Regions from separate parts of the Paenibacillus sp. FSL R7-269 genome, predicted to be linked through region 2. Evidence: riboswitches for the same ligand, from Rfam matches in the RefSeq annotation. Region 2 holds a riboswitch; each other region holds the start of a gene.
What was found. Region 2 has a riboswitch for cyclic di-GMP ahead of C162_RS35440 (anti-repressor SinI family protein). Riboswitches for the same ligand answer to the same signal wherever they lie in the genome.
Positions count from the first base shown of each region.

Region 1 (3,116 bases), on a different contig from region 2:
CGGCCTACCTCTATTCCATCGCAGGGGTTTCCCCAAGCGAGACCGTGGCGATTCTGCCGGTGGACCCATACGTGGAATCCTCCTTTTTCGAAACGGTACTGCAACTGGAGAACACCATGCTGGTGAGCGGGGCGAACCTGGCGCTGATGGGCGTAGTTCCCGAGCATGCTTCGGAGAAATACGGCTACATTATTCCAACGGGTGCAGATGCGGGAGCGAATGGTTATCTGCAGGTCAGCCACTTCCAGGAGAAGCCGGACCGTGTGCAGGCCGAGGAGCTGATTAGCCAGGGGGCTCTCTGGAACTGCGGGGTGTTCGCTTTCCGTCTGGGTTACCTGCTGGATATCCTGCAGCGCAAAGGGCTGCCGCTTAATTATGAGGAACTGCAGAAGCAGTATAAGCTGCTGTCTTCCATCAGCTTCGATTACGAAGTGGTAGAGAAAGAAGAGAACATCGTCGTACAGCCGTATGCCGGATTCTGGAAGGACCTGGGTACCTGGAACACCTTGACCGAGGAAATGACCAGCAACCATGTCGGCAAAGGCTTTGTGACCGCTGACTCCGAGGGGACCTGCCTCATTAACGAGCTGGATATTCCGATTACCGTGATCGGGGCGAAGGATCTGATTATCGCTGCCAGCCCGGACGGCATTCTGGTGACGCACAAGACTGAGAGTCCGCGGATCAAGGAAGTGCTGAAGTCTTTTGAACAAAGACCGATGTACGAGGAGCGCCGCTGGGGCCACTACAAGGTGATAGATTATGTAAAGTATGACGAAGGCAACGAGGTGCTGACCAAGCGGATTTTCATCAATGAGGGCAAAAATATCAGCTATCAGCTGCATCACAAACGCAGTGAAATCTGGACCTTCGTCAGCGGGGAAGCCAGCATTGTCATCAATGAGAAGATGCATACGGTGAAGGCAGGAGATGTGGTGCGGATACCGGAAGGGACCAAGCATGCCATTCTTGCTCTTACCGATGTGGAGTTCATTGAGGTGCAGACGGGGTCGGAGCTGGTAGAGGAAGATAACATCCGTATTACTCTGGACTGGGAGGATATAGCGCTACATCAGTTCATTTCGTAGGTCTAACTTATCTATTTAACCATTTGTTACAGAATCAAAACAGGTACTCGGAACTATTTATTCGGAGAAATTCGCGTTTGCTCTACAAAAAAATTGCATAAAGACGATAATTTACGGTAAGAGGGATTGATCCTTCCAAAACGACAAAGGCAAACCTGATCGAAAGACAGGGACGCAAAGCTATAGGGCCTTCGCAAGAGTGGCAGCCTGGCTACCGAAAGGAAGAGAATATTGTGAAAACTTACCGTAAGTCTCGTTTGCTCTGCGCTGTGCTGTCGCTGGCCGTGGTATTGTCTGCTGTACCTGTGGGACTGGGAATCGCCCCTTCCACCGTCAAGGCTGCCTCCTCTGAAGGAGCGCCGGTGAACCCTAACGCCTCAGCGGAGGCGGTCAAGCTGCTGAACAATCTGTATGATATCTCGGGAAATGGAATCATTACAGGCCAGCATGACTATTTCGAGAGTCCGGATGAGCTGAGCAACAAGCTGAAGGGAACAAGCGGACAATACGCAGCACTGCATGGTTATGAGCTGGGAGCAATCGGTGGGCAGAGTGAGAGCGGAGTAGCTGCACAACGCAAAAATATCGTCTGGAGTGCGACGAACTGGTCCAGAGCGGGCGGCATTGTCGCCATGACCTTCCACCAGAATCTGCCAGGCACCAAGTACGAATGGTCCAATGTGCAGAAGCCGATCACCCAGGCGCAATTTAACAAATACGTAACCCCCGGAACGCCAGAGTATAATGCACTGATCACCGATCTGGATAAAGTAGCGGTCTCTCTGAAAAGCCTGCGGGATGCTAAGGTTCCGATCCTCTGGAGACCTTACCACGAAATGAACGGCGGCTGGTTCTGGTGGGGGAAGAAAGATAATTTTACAGCCCTGTGGAATATTATGTATGACCGGTTCGTGAACGTTCATCAGTTAAATAATCTGCTCTGGGTATGGAACCCGAATGCGCCTAATGCAAGCTCCGATCCCTATCCACGGACTTATCCGGGTGCGGACAGAGTGGATGTGCTGGCAGCAGATATATATAATAACGACTACTCCAATAAATATCATGATGATCTGACCAGCCTGGCTGGCGGCAAACCGATCGGCATCGGCGAGAACGGTGAAATGCCAAATATATCGAAGCTAAAGCTGAACCAGCAGAATTACGTGTTCATGATGAACTGGGGCAAGATGCTCTATGAGAATAACAGCACGGCGACAATCAAGAATTTCATGAATGACAGTTACACACTAACCCGTGACCAATATAAGGCCTGGTCTGCTCCGGCGGCGGCTCCTAAGCCAATCGCAACGCCAACGGCAACGCCGACGCCTACAGTATCACCGACACCAACAGCAACACCGACACAAACCGCAACACCGACGCCAACGCCGACGGCAACACCAACCGTTGCGCCGACTCAGAAGCCGGTCCCAACCTTCGGCGACCCGGAGAGTAAGCCTGGCCAGAATGGCCTGCTTGGAGAATACTTCAAGAACATGACGCTCTCGGGGACACCGGTTATGGTGCGTAACGATGATGTCATCAGCTTCAATTGGCGTCAGGGGACTCCTAATGCCGCACTGGGCGTAGATTACTTCTCAATTCGCTGGACCGGACAGATTAAGCCGGCTTACAGTGAGACTTATCAGTTCTATACTACATCGGATGACGGTATCCGCTTGTGGGTGAACGGCACACCGGTCATTGACAGCTGGGTCAAACAGAGCGGAACTGCCCGCACAGGAAGCATAGCCTTAACTGCCGGGCAATTGTACGATATCAAAGTAGAGTACTATGAGAATGCTGGCGATGCCAATGTCCATCTGATGTGGCAGAGCCCTAGCCAGGTGAAGGGAACCGTACCTGCAAGTGCGCTTTTCTCCAGAGCAGGCAACATATCCATACCTGTTCCGGCTGCAACAGCAGTACCGACAACGGTACCAGCAGCAACAGCAACGCCGGCACCAGTAACAACACCAACACCAGCAGCGACACCAACACTGACGCCAGTACCGGCACCAACGC
Region 1 is NZ_ASPS01000019.1:60,795-63,910, forward strand. It holds gene C162_RS08870 (sugar phosphate nucleotidyltransferase) at 1-1,088, shown strand, start outside; cyclic di-GMP riboswitch class I at 1,227-1,307, shown strand; gene C162_RS08875 (PA14 domain-containing protein) at 1,322-3,116, shown strand, end outside.
Region 1: it holds a riboswitch for cyclic di-GMP, as region 2 does, so the genes downstream of both, C162_RS08875 (PA14 domain-containing protein) here and C162_RS35440 (anti-repressor SinI family protein) in region 2, are expected to answer to the same signal.

Region 2 (3,116 bases):
GGCGATACGCTTGCGCTGACGCTGAATTTTGAAGCCAACCAGGAAAAAGGCAGTCTCAAATAATTTACCAACAAAACAAACCATTCGAGGAGGAAATTAATCATGGGTATCAAAAAAACATTGGGTCTTGGCGTAGCATCAGCAGCACTGGGTTTGTCTTTAATCGGCGGGGGCACGTTCGCTTACTTCAGCTCCACAGCCACCAGCACGGCAACCTTCGCCGCAGGTACGCTGAAGCTTGGCTCTTCCTTCAATACTCCGGTAGCGTTGACGAATCTGAAGCCGGGAGACTATACCGTCCGCACCTTCACCTTGTCCAATGACGGCACACTGGATATCAAATTCCTCAAGCTTGCCACCACTTACACCGTGACCGATGCCAAGGGCGATAACGCAGGCCAGGATCTCGGAGACCACTTCAAGGTCAAGCTCCTCGATAATTCATACACCGGCGGTTCATTAAGCGGTCATGTGCTGTCCGAGATCTCCCTGAAGGATCTGAAAAACACCCCCAGCTACGATCTCGTAGCAGCAGGTATACTGCCGGGAGGGATTGCCGCAGCCGGGTCCAAGACCTTCAAGATCGCCTTCGAGTTCGTGGACAATACGCTCGATCAGAATATTTTCCAGGGTGACGGCTTAGCATTGAACTGGACCTTCGATGCACTTCAAGGAGTGGGAGAAGCCAAGTAGGCCAAAGCTGCATTTATCGATCAAGAACGGCATATCCTCCCCCATCCGGGCCGGGTATGCCGTTTCCTTTTCCCCGCTTCCGGGTTCAAGGATTTTTGTCCGATTTGCAGATTTTTGTTATACTGACAAGTGGAAACGGCTTTGTCTTCTTTTTAAAGAGCGGCACCGTTTCTGCGAGAAAGATAGGGCTACGGTATAGCGCGAAGCATATCACTTCTTATCTTTTACCAAAAAAGTACGGAGGGCGTTGTAATCGTGTCAGATACTATGGGAAGCCGCATCCACAAACTCCGGCTGGAGAAGGGCTATTCGCTATCCGAGCTTGCGGATAAGGCTGATGTGGCGAAATCATACCTCAGTAATGTGGAACGGAATATTCAATCCAACCCCTCCATTCAATTCATCGAAAAAATCGCAGACGCGCTTCAGGTATCCATTCATGTACTGCTGTATGGCGGACTGGCAGAGACGGAAGAACAGGCACTGGACGGGGAATGGTTCCGGCTGGTTCAGGAGGCTATGGCCTCCGGTATAAGCAAACGCGAATTCAAGGAATTCCTCGATTACCAGAAATGGCGCATGGAACAAAAGGACAACTAGACGTAGCATCGTATGCCTCAAGGAAGACTCCGCACGGCAGGGAGGCCGCCTTCGGCGAGGGCATTCTTTCAAGCGGCATACAGAAAAGGCACAGCGTACCGGACGCTGTGCCTTTTCTGTATGTATCCTAACAATGATGACCGCCCTTACATCGCCTGGAGTGCCTTTTCACTTAGAAACCGGCGGATATCCTCCGCCGCGATCCCCGCCTGCTTGGCAGACATCAGCAAGTGCACCCATTCTAAATCCAGATCTACTGCCTGCAGCTCGTCATTCCCCTGGTTGGACATATCCAAGAAATCTCCTCCTAGAATTTTCGCGTCCCCAGGCAGTCCGGCCATCATAGTAGTATTGCTACTTTGTAGTATCTCTACGTTAGATCCGAGACTTTGTGCCCCTGTCTTTCGGCAGGTTTACCTTTTACTGGACCCTTTCCATCATGAAAGGATCTGGCAAGAATCGATGAAACCGTTCTCCGCAATAACATTATACAAGATCATACGCGATTAGTGTGTCGTTTTCTGGAATTTTTTTATGATAAAATGTGAGGAAACTTAGCTGAAATTGCCAGCGGCTTGTATAAATATTTCCAGTTCCAAGTTCAAACCCTAAGTAATAGTTTAATTATGCTAAAGGGAACTCTAACTACTCCGCTTTACCGCACCACGCAACATCGTATAGAGACAATTACCCATCTGTATAGATAACGGACAGTGATATGGATTTATTTCTATTTATGATAGTTCCGTATGAATACTGTAATGAATCATGCCGAATTGCGAACGGATTGACCGAAAGTATGAATTGATTACCCCGCCGGAAAGTAGCACAATAGGATGAGAATGAAACCGCAAACATTTGCAGCTCCGCCAAGTGGCACACTGGATGCCTCGCGTGGAGTTTATCCGTTAGGAGGACCTATTCATGGCAGTCAAAGAGCCCTATAACGACACAGTATGGAGCAAATACTACGGCCCCAATCTGGGCTACATCCAAGAAAGATATGAGCAATTTGTCAAGGACCCCTCTTCTGTTGAACAACATTACCGCGATCTCTTCACCGTATCCGGCCCCCCTCCACTGGCACCCGATGCCGAGAGGGCTCCAAGGCCTGCCGTATCAGCAGATGCCGAGTGGCTCAAGAAGGCTGTCAAGGCCTCGAAGCTGATCGCCAATATTCGAATATATGGCCATATGGCCGCAGACATTGACCCGCTGGAGCGCAGCAAGAACCCGATGGCCAAATGGCTGGAGCTGGAGACCTACGAGCTTACCCGCGAGGATCTTAATGCTCTGCCCGCTTCGCTGATCTGGGATAATGCCCCTGCAGATGTGCATACCGCGATGGATGCCGTCCACAGAATGCGTCAGGCCTATACCCAGACCATTGCCTATGAATTCGGGCATGTGCATGATGAACGCGAGCTGCGCTGGCTCAACAGCCAGGCGGAATCGATGACCTCCCCTGCCCCGCTGAATAATACAGAGCGCAAAGAGCTGCTGAAGCGGCTGGTTCAGGTGGAGCATTTCGAGACCTTCCTGCACAAGACCTTCGTCGGCCAAAAGCGGTTCAGCCTGGAGGGCAATGATGCCCTCGTGCCGATGCTGGATGAGATTGTGCGGGCCGCCGCGCATGACGGCGCAGAGCATATCCTGATGGGCATGGCCCACCGCGGAAGACTTAATGTGCTGGCTCATATTCTGGGCAAGCCTTATGATATTATTTTCTCGGAATTCCATCATTCGCCGAACAAGGAACTGTTCCCTTCGGAAGGCTCCATGGGCGTGACCTACGGCTGGAGCGGTGATGTGAAGTATCATCT
Region 2 is NZ_ASPS01000031.1:144,510-147,625, reverse strand. It holds gene C162_RS16635 (TasA family protein) at 1-63, shown strand, start outside; gene C162_RS16630 (TasA family protein) at 103-693, shown strand; gene C162_RS16625 (helix-turn-helix domain-containing protein) at 961-1,293, shown strand; gene C162_RS35440 (anti-repressor SinI family protein) at 1,440-1,583, opposite strand; cyclic di-GMP riboswitch class I at 1,618-1,721, opposite strand; gene C162_RS16620 (2-oxoglutarate dehydrogenase E1 component) at 2,218-3,116, shown strand, end outside.

Region 3 (3,116 bases), on a different contig from region 2:
AATCACACTAATCCTTATGGACAGGCTGCTCATCGGCATTATTCTTGTCGCCGTTCTGGCAGCGCTGACTTACCCGCTTGCGCGCTTCATTGAGAGAACGCTTACATCTTCATTCGAAGACATCTCCAATGTAACACACACCATTGCCAAAGGCGACTTCACCAGCCGTGCCGACGAGAGCGGCTCTATGGGTGACATTAGCCGGTCCTTCAACACCATGATTGACAAGCTCAAAAAAATCCTCACCGATGCCTCACAGATTACCCGGCAGGTTATGGACGCCAGCCGCGGGATTGAAGACAAGAATCAGAATCTGAAATTTGTCATGGCGCAGGTGGCCTCCTCCTCCAATGAACTGGCTCTCGGCGCTAACGAAATCTCAGTGGATATTGCTGATATGACCGAATCGATCAAGGATATCGAAATCAAAGTCTCCAATTATACGAATTCCACCAAGGAAATGAATAGACGATCTGTACATACGCTGGAATTGGTTGAACAGGGACGGCAATCGGTGGATACCCAGGCCGAAGGCATGCGCAAGAACATCCAGGCGACCCAGAAGGTGGCGGATACCATTGAAGCCCTGTCACAGAACGCGCGCGGCATTACGATGATTACCAAGACGATTACCGAAATTGCCGAACAGACCAATCTGCTGTCGCTCAATGCCTCTATTGAAGCAGCCCGTGCAGGCGAGCATGGCCGTGGCTTCGCTGTCGTTGCCCAGGAGGTCCGCAAGCTGGCTGAGGAATCCACCGCTTCAACCAAAGAGGTATTCGGGCTGGTACGCAGCATTGAATCAGATATCAAGCAGGCCATTGATAATATCGCCATCAACGAAGAGGTAGTCCAGGTACAGAATAAGATGATCACAGAGACGGCCAATATTTTTGCTCAGATCGTACATAGTGTCCAATACATAACCGAGCAGATCGCCTCCTTCTCCGCAGAGAGTGACCTTATGCTGGAGAGCGCGCTTAAGATCTCCGGGGCGATCGAGAATATCTCAGCCATCACCCAGGAGACCGCCGCAGGGACCGAAGAGGTATCCGCAGCGATGAACGAACAGATTCACGCTCTGCAATCCGTAGCTGAGGAGACAGAGAAGATGACTTCCGCTGTCTTTAACTTGCAAAAAACAATTCATATTTTCAAATTCTAACCTTAACCAAAAGAGACACATCTGCGGGATTTCCTGCAGATGGTGTCTCTTTTTCTGTGCAAAACTAAGATTGTTATGTAATATTCACAAATTGTTGAAATTGTGCATAAGGGTAAAAAATCCGCTTTGCACTTCTTTACTATAGTCGTTCTATAGGCATAGCTTGTCTATAAGGCATCACCGCACACATACAATACTTAAGTCCTATAAGTGGATTTTACAATGCTGTATATCTAGTGAATTCTTAACATTTTACAGTAAATCAGGAATGTAATGAGGCTTTATGCTTACTCCTCATAATAATAGCCCTAAATATCCATTTGCATTTTAAGACTTTAGCCTTCCAAAGGGAAAAATTTTCAAAAGTTTGAAAATCCAAATATTCATCCATTTCCACTCCTGAATATTCGTCAAATTCCGAGTTTCTTCTCATCGGGGTTATTGACAAAAGAGGAGTGAGGAATATATTGTAAAGGAAAATTCTTCACAGATTCATTTATAATCGCATACCGGCAAAATTCACCGAAAGGGAATGACGCAAAGCCATGGATCTACAGTCTCATTTCTGAAGTGGGATCATGACAGCCAGGTTGCTGAAAAACTGTAAACGCCTTAGGTTATGCGTTTGATTATGGTGATTCGTGCAACAGACCTGTGCTCCTATGTTGAGTACAGGTTTTCTATTGCTGACTAATACAAATAACAACTTGCGGGGTGGATGTTCTGAAGACAGTTGCAGATTATATGGCGGAAGCATTACGCAATTTGGGAGTCACACATTCTTTTGGAATCATAGGCAAATCTATTTGCCCCATCGCTTTGAAACTGGTTGACTATGGTATTGAGTTCATCCCCGGCCGGCACGAGTCTAGCTCCGGCTTCGCTGCCGGCGGTTATGCTCTGAAGACCGGCAGCCTCGGAGTAGCCTTCGGCACTTCCGGTCCGGGCGGAACGAATCTGCTCACCGCAGCAGCGCATGCCAAGGCCAATAATCTTCCCGTCCTCTTCATCACCGGCCACCAGTCCATCAAGGAGCTGGGCATTCCCCAATGTCAGGATTCCACTTCCTATCTGGCTGATTTGGCGGATATGTTCCGGCCGGCCACCCTCTTCAGCAAGCTCGTTGAACGCGGGGATCATTTCAGCACCATTTTCAATCATGCCCTATCCATCGCCCTCGGTGACCAAAAAGGTCCGGTTCATCTCTGCATTCCGTTTGATGTGCAGACAGAGCGGCTTGCGGAATGCCGGATTGTTCTGCCGGAACGTGAAGGGCTGGTCAGCTATCAGAACTATGAACGGGTCAGCTCGGCGATCAATGAATCCGCTAGACCCCTGATCATTGCCGGTAAGGGCGTCAACCGCTCAGGAGCACATCAGGAACTGGTCCAGCTGGCCGAGACCTTTAACATACCTGTGGTCACCTCTCCAGGCGGCAAAGGCGCTATAGCTTACGATCATCCGCTCTACCATGGTCCAATAGGCGTCGGCGGCTCCTCGCATGGAGATGAACTGATGAACAACAGCGACCTCTTCATCGTTCTGGGGTCCCGCCTCAGCGATATGACCATCTGCAACCTGAAGCCGGAGAATCATCCGCGGCAGCTGATCCAGTTCGATGTAGACCCGACCTTTGTCGGTAAAATACTCACCTCATCTACTATTGCTGTCGGCGGAGACTTAAGGGACAACCTGGCTCTGTATCTCCAGAAGCTGGACTTCTCAGCGGTTACCAAGCATGAAATCACAGTCTCGAATGATTACAATGATGAGCTTCCCGTACTGGCGGGGCTCTCTCTGGCTTCGGTAATGAGCACGATGAGCGAATTGATTCCTTACAACAGCAGCGTGTTTGTAGATGACGGCAGCCATGGATTCAATGCTGTGAAATGGTTCAATGTGCGCAGGCCCGGCAGCTTCATATTCGATGCCTACTTTGCCTGCATGGGCA
Region 3 is NZ_ASPS01000053.1:107,238-110,353, forward strand. It holds gene C162_RS23025 (methyl-accepting chemotaxis protein) at 1-1,165, shown strand, start outside; cyclic di-GMP riboswitch class I at 1,667-1,763, shown strand; gene C162_RS23030 (thiamine pyrophosphate-binding protein) at 1,880-3,116, shown strand, end outside.
Region 3: it holds a riboswitch for cyclic di-GMP, as region 2 does, so the genes downstream of both, C162_RS23030 (thiamine pyrophosphate-binding protein) here and C162_RS35440 (anti-repressor SinI family protein) in region 2, are expected to answer to the same signal.

Region 4 (3,116 bases), on a different contig from region 2:
CTGCTGCCGGCCCATTATGCCGCCGCTGATTGGATGCTGGAGGTTGTAACCGCAACGGCAGACTGCATCGCCCTGTATGGCACACGGACGCTATCAGATGCCGAATGCAGCGGACGTTCACTCCAGGAGAGTCTGAGAAGAGCCCGCGACGTGCAGCTCGCCTGGTTCTCGCAGCTGCAGGATCAGTGCCCGCTCGCAGCCTTCCGTGATCTCGGTGCGGTGTTCTCCCACCTGAACCGGATTCTTGAAGAGATCGAACGCGCCGATTACGCCGCGCTTTCCACCGCACCACAGCATGTCAAGACACACCCTGCACGCGCCATCCAATTCATACAAAAAGGACTCTTCCACAAGCTATAAGCTTGGGAGGGTCCTTTTTTTTGTGTTGCCATAACTTTTCGGTGGGATAGGATGCTTGCGGGTAAAGTGGCTTGGGTAGCAGCACGTAAAGTTATAGCAGTTGGAAAAATGACACTTGATTCAGCCGAATTATACGCTTTAATTGAAGCAGTTGGATAAAGTACATCTAATCCGCCGAATTCTCTGGAATCCGTTAAAAGTGGGCAAAATATGTGTTGTTTATCCATCTGCTGTTCCCATAGGCGGCATTCATCCAACAGCAAGTGGACAAAATCCAACTGCTATATAAGACGCATTTAAGATTAGAACTTAAAGCCTGCTCCTCGCTGCGGTGAACATATGCCCCTCCGCTGCTTTTTGCTTTTTCCACCTGCCGGGCGCAGAAGACCGTCCCCCTTTTTCCAGTTCTCATGACTTCCATAAGCTGTAAGCGCTGGGAAACCAGTTTTTTTGTCGAAATAGAGCTGCATATTTTAAGTTTTTTGATAAATAGGCATAATATAGTTGAAAAATAGCTCTTTAAGTACTAGAATTAAGCTTGTTTGCAGAAGTTAATGCCGCACAAGAACTATTTATGACTCTTTTTGTCGATTACAGTCGATCACAATTCATCGCCTCTACAGGATGTATCTCATTGATCTATTTCTAAAGGCAAACTTCCCGAAAGGGCAGGACGCAAAGCCATGGGCCTAAGAACGCCGGAATCTGCGTTTACGGTCGCCAGGCTGCCAATAGAGACCACTTAAGCCAACTGTTTACGGGAAGTCTCCCGGGCTTGATGATGTTCTTTCTCTGTACGAATTGCCATTGATCATACGAAAAAGTGAGGTTACAACCATGCCGCAGCAGGATATCGAACCAAGCCGATATGAATTCGTAGAGTCCCTGATGCACGAACGTAAAGGTCTCCTGGATTCATTCTCTGTGGAGGGCCGGGCTTCTGACGGGACAACTGGGGATAAGAATGGAATTATCCTCGTGCAGGACAACCAGATATTCATTACTCCCCCGCTCCCCGGAGGCACTCCCGCCCGCATTTCTGCGATCCACCCTGTTGTCCTGAAGATCAACTGGAAGACCGTTACAGCGCCAACCGAGGTGACCAAGGCAGATTATATTACCTGGGAGATCTGCGAGAAGCCGCAGTATGAAATTACCGTATCGCCTGACAAGCTCAAGGTCCATTTCACTTTATACCGTGCAGAGAAGTACGCCTGGAACCTGGTCAACTGCCCCGCCGCCTTCGAGGCGGTCGTCCGTGCCCAGCCCAACCCGGCAATGCTGCTGTCCACGCTTACCATAGATCAGATTATCGCCTCACTGGACAACCGTTTTATTTTGCGCAACCTGAATATTCCCGCCCTGTACGCGGAGCTGGAGAACCCTACATATCTTCCCGTATGCATCGCTGAAGGAAGAGCCCCGCTGCCCGGCAAGGAAGCCCGGCTGGAATTGCAGCTGCCGGAGCATACACTGGTGGGGAACGGGATGCTTCATAGACAGGGAAGCCGGGCTCAGAAGCCTGCGGATACCATGGAGTATCTCCGTTTCCCGGGAGCCCCCTTTACCTTTGCAGGTGAAGTCTTCGCCCGCAAACTGCCGCCGGAAGAAGGCATTCCCGGCCTCGACACAGACGGAAGGGTCCTGCCCCCTCCCCCGCCGCAGGATATCTACTTTGCTGCCGGTAATCATGCCAAGCTCCTTCCCTGTGGTAATATCGTAGCCAAGCACACAGGCAGACCCCGTATCTGCGGAGGAAACAGCAGCGTCCGAATCTGTGACTTCCCTCCAGTCTGTCTGCTGACCAGGGAGATGATGGACCCTGGCGGTGACGTTATGTTCGCAGGCGACATCATTGTACCGGGTGATCTGGATGGATCTGTAAGGATCGAAGCCCTGGGGAATGTGTACGTCTATGGCGATATACGCCAATCTACAATTATAGCCACCGGCAGCATTTATGTTAGCGGCCAGGTTACCGGCAGCGGCCTGTACGCCGGATATGCCGGGGTACAGCAGCATCGTTTGCACAGCTTAGCAAGCCTGCTGCGGACAGAGACGGACGGACTGCTTGAGGCAGCGCGCCAGCTGGCCAAGAATGTGGAATCCCGACAGCAATCCGTGAATTACGGCCTGGTGGTTATGCTGCTGCTGGAGGATAAATACAGCCATCTCGACAGCCTGATCCGCGATTTCCAGGCTGCCCTAAGCCGTATGAACGGAGAGTTCGGCTTCGGCACGGACCCGCTCCGGCAGATGCTTGAGGTATTCGCCCATCCGGGACAATACACCGGGTACATTACAGACAGTGTCCTAAGCCGCTTCTCCAGGCTGCTGCTTAAGCTGGGCGAGGAGATTGAGCTGCTCCAAGAGGAGCATGCGGTGATTAACCTTGCCCGGTCGCAGGACAGCCGCCTGGAGTCCGGCGGCAAGCTGCTTGTGCGTGATTCCTGCTAAGACTACTACTAGATAAGGAGAAGTGAGCGCATGCGATATAACCGTCTGGGCAATAGCGGCCTGCAGGTATCCGCCCTGGGTCTTGGAACCAATTCATTCGGCAAACGGGCAGATCTGGAGACCTCGGTCCGCATTCTGCACACCGCTATGGATCAGGGCATTAATTTCATCGATACCGCCAATATCTATGCCGGCTCTGAATCGGAGCGGATCATCGGCCTTGCGCTTGAAGGCAGACGCCATAACACAGTGCTGGCGACCAAAGCCGGATTGCCGAAGCATGAGGGACCCGGCGGCAG
Region 4 is NZ_ASPS01000012.1:134,312-137,427, reverse strand. It holds gene C162_RS34115 (FUSC family protein) at 1-360, shown strand, start outside; cyclic di-GMP riboswitch class I at 1,001-1,093, shown strand; gene C162_RS05250 (flagellar assembly protein A) at 1,198-2,817, shown strand; gene C162_RS05245 (aldo/keto reductase) at 2,848-3,116, shown strand, end outside.
Region 4: it holds a riboswitch for cyclic di-GMP, as region 2 does, so the genes downstream of both, C162_RS05250 (flagellar assembly protein A) here and C162_RS35440 (anti-repressor SinI family protein) in region 2, are expected to answer to the same signal.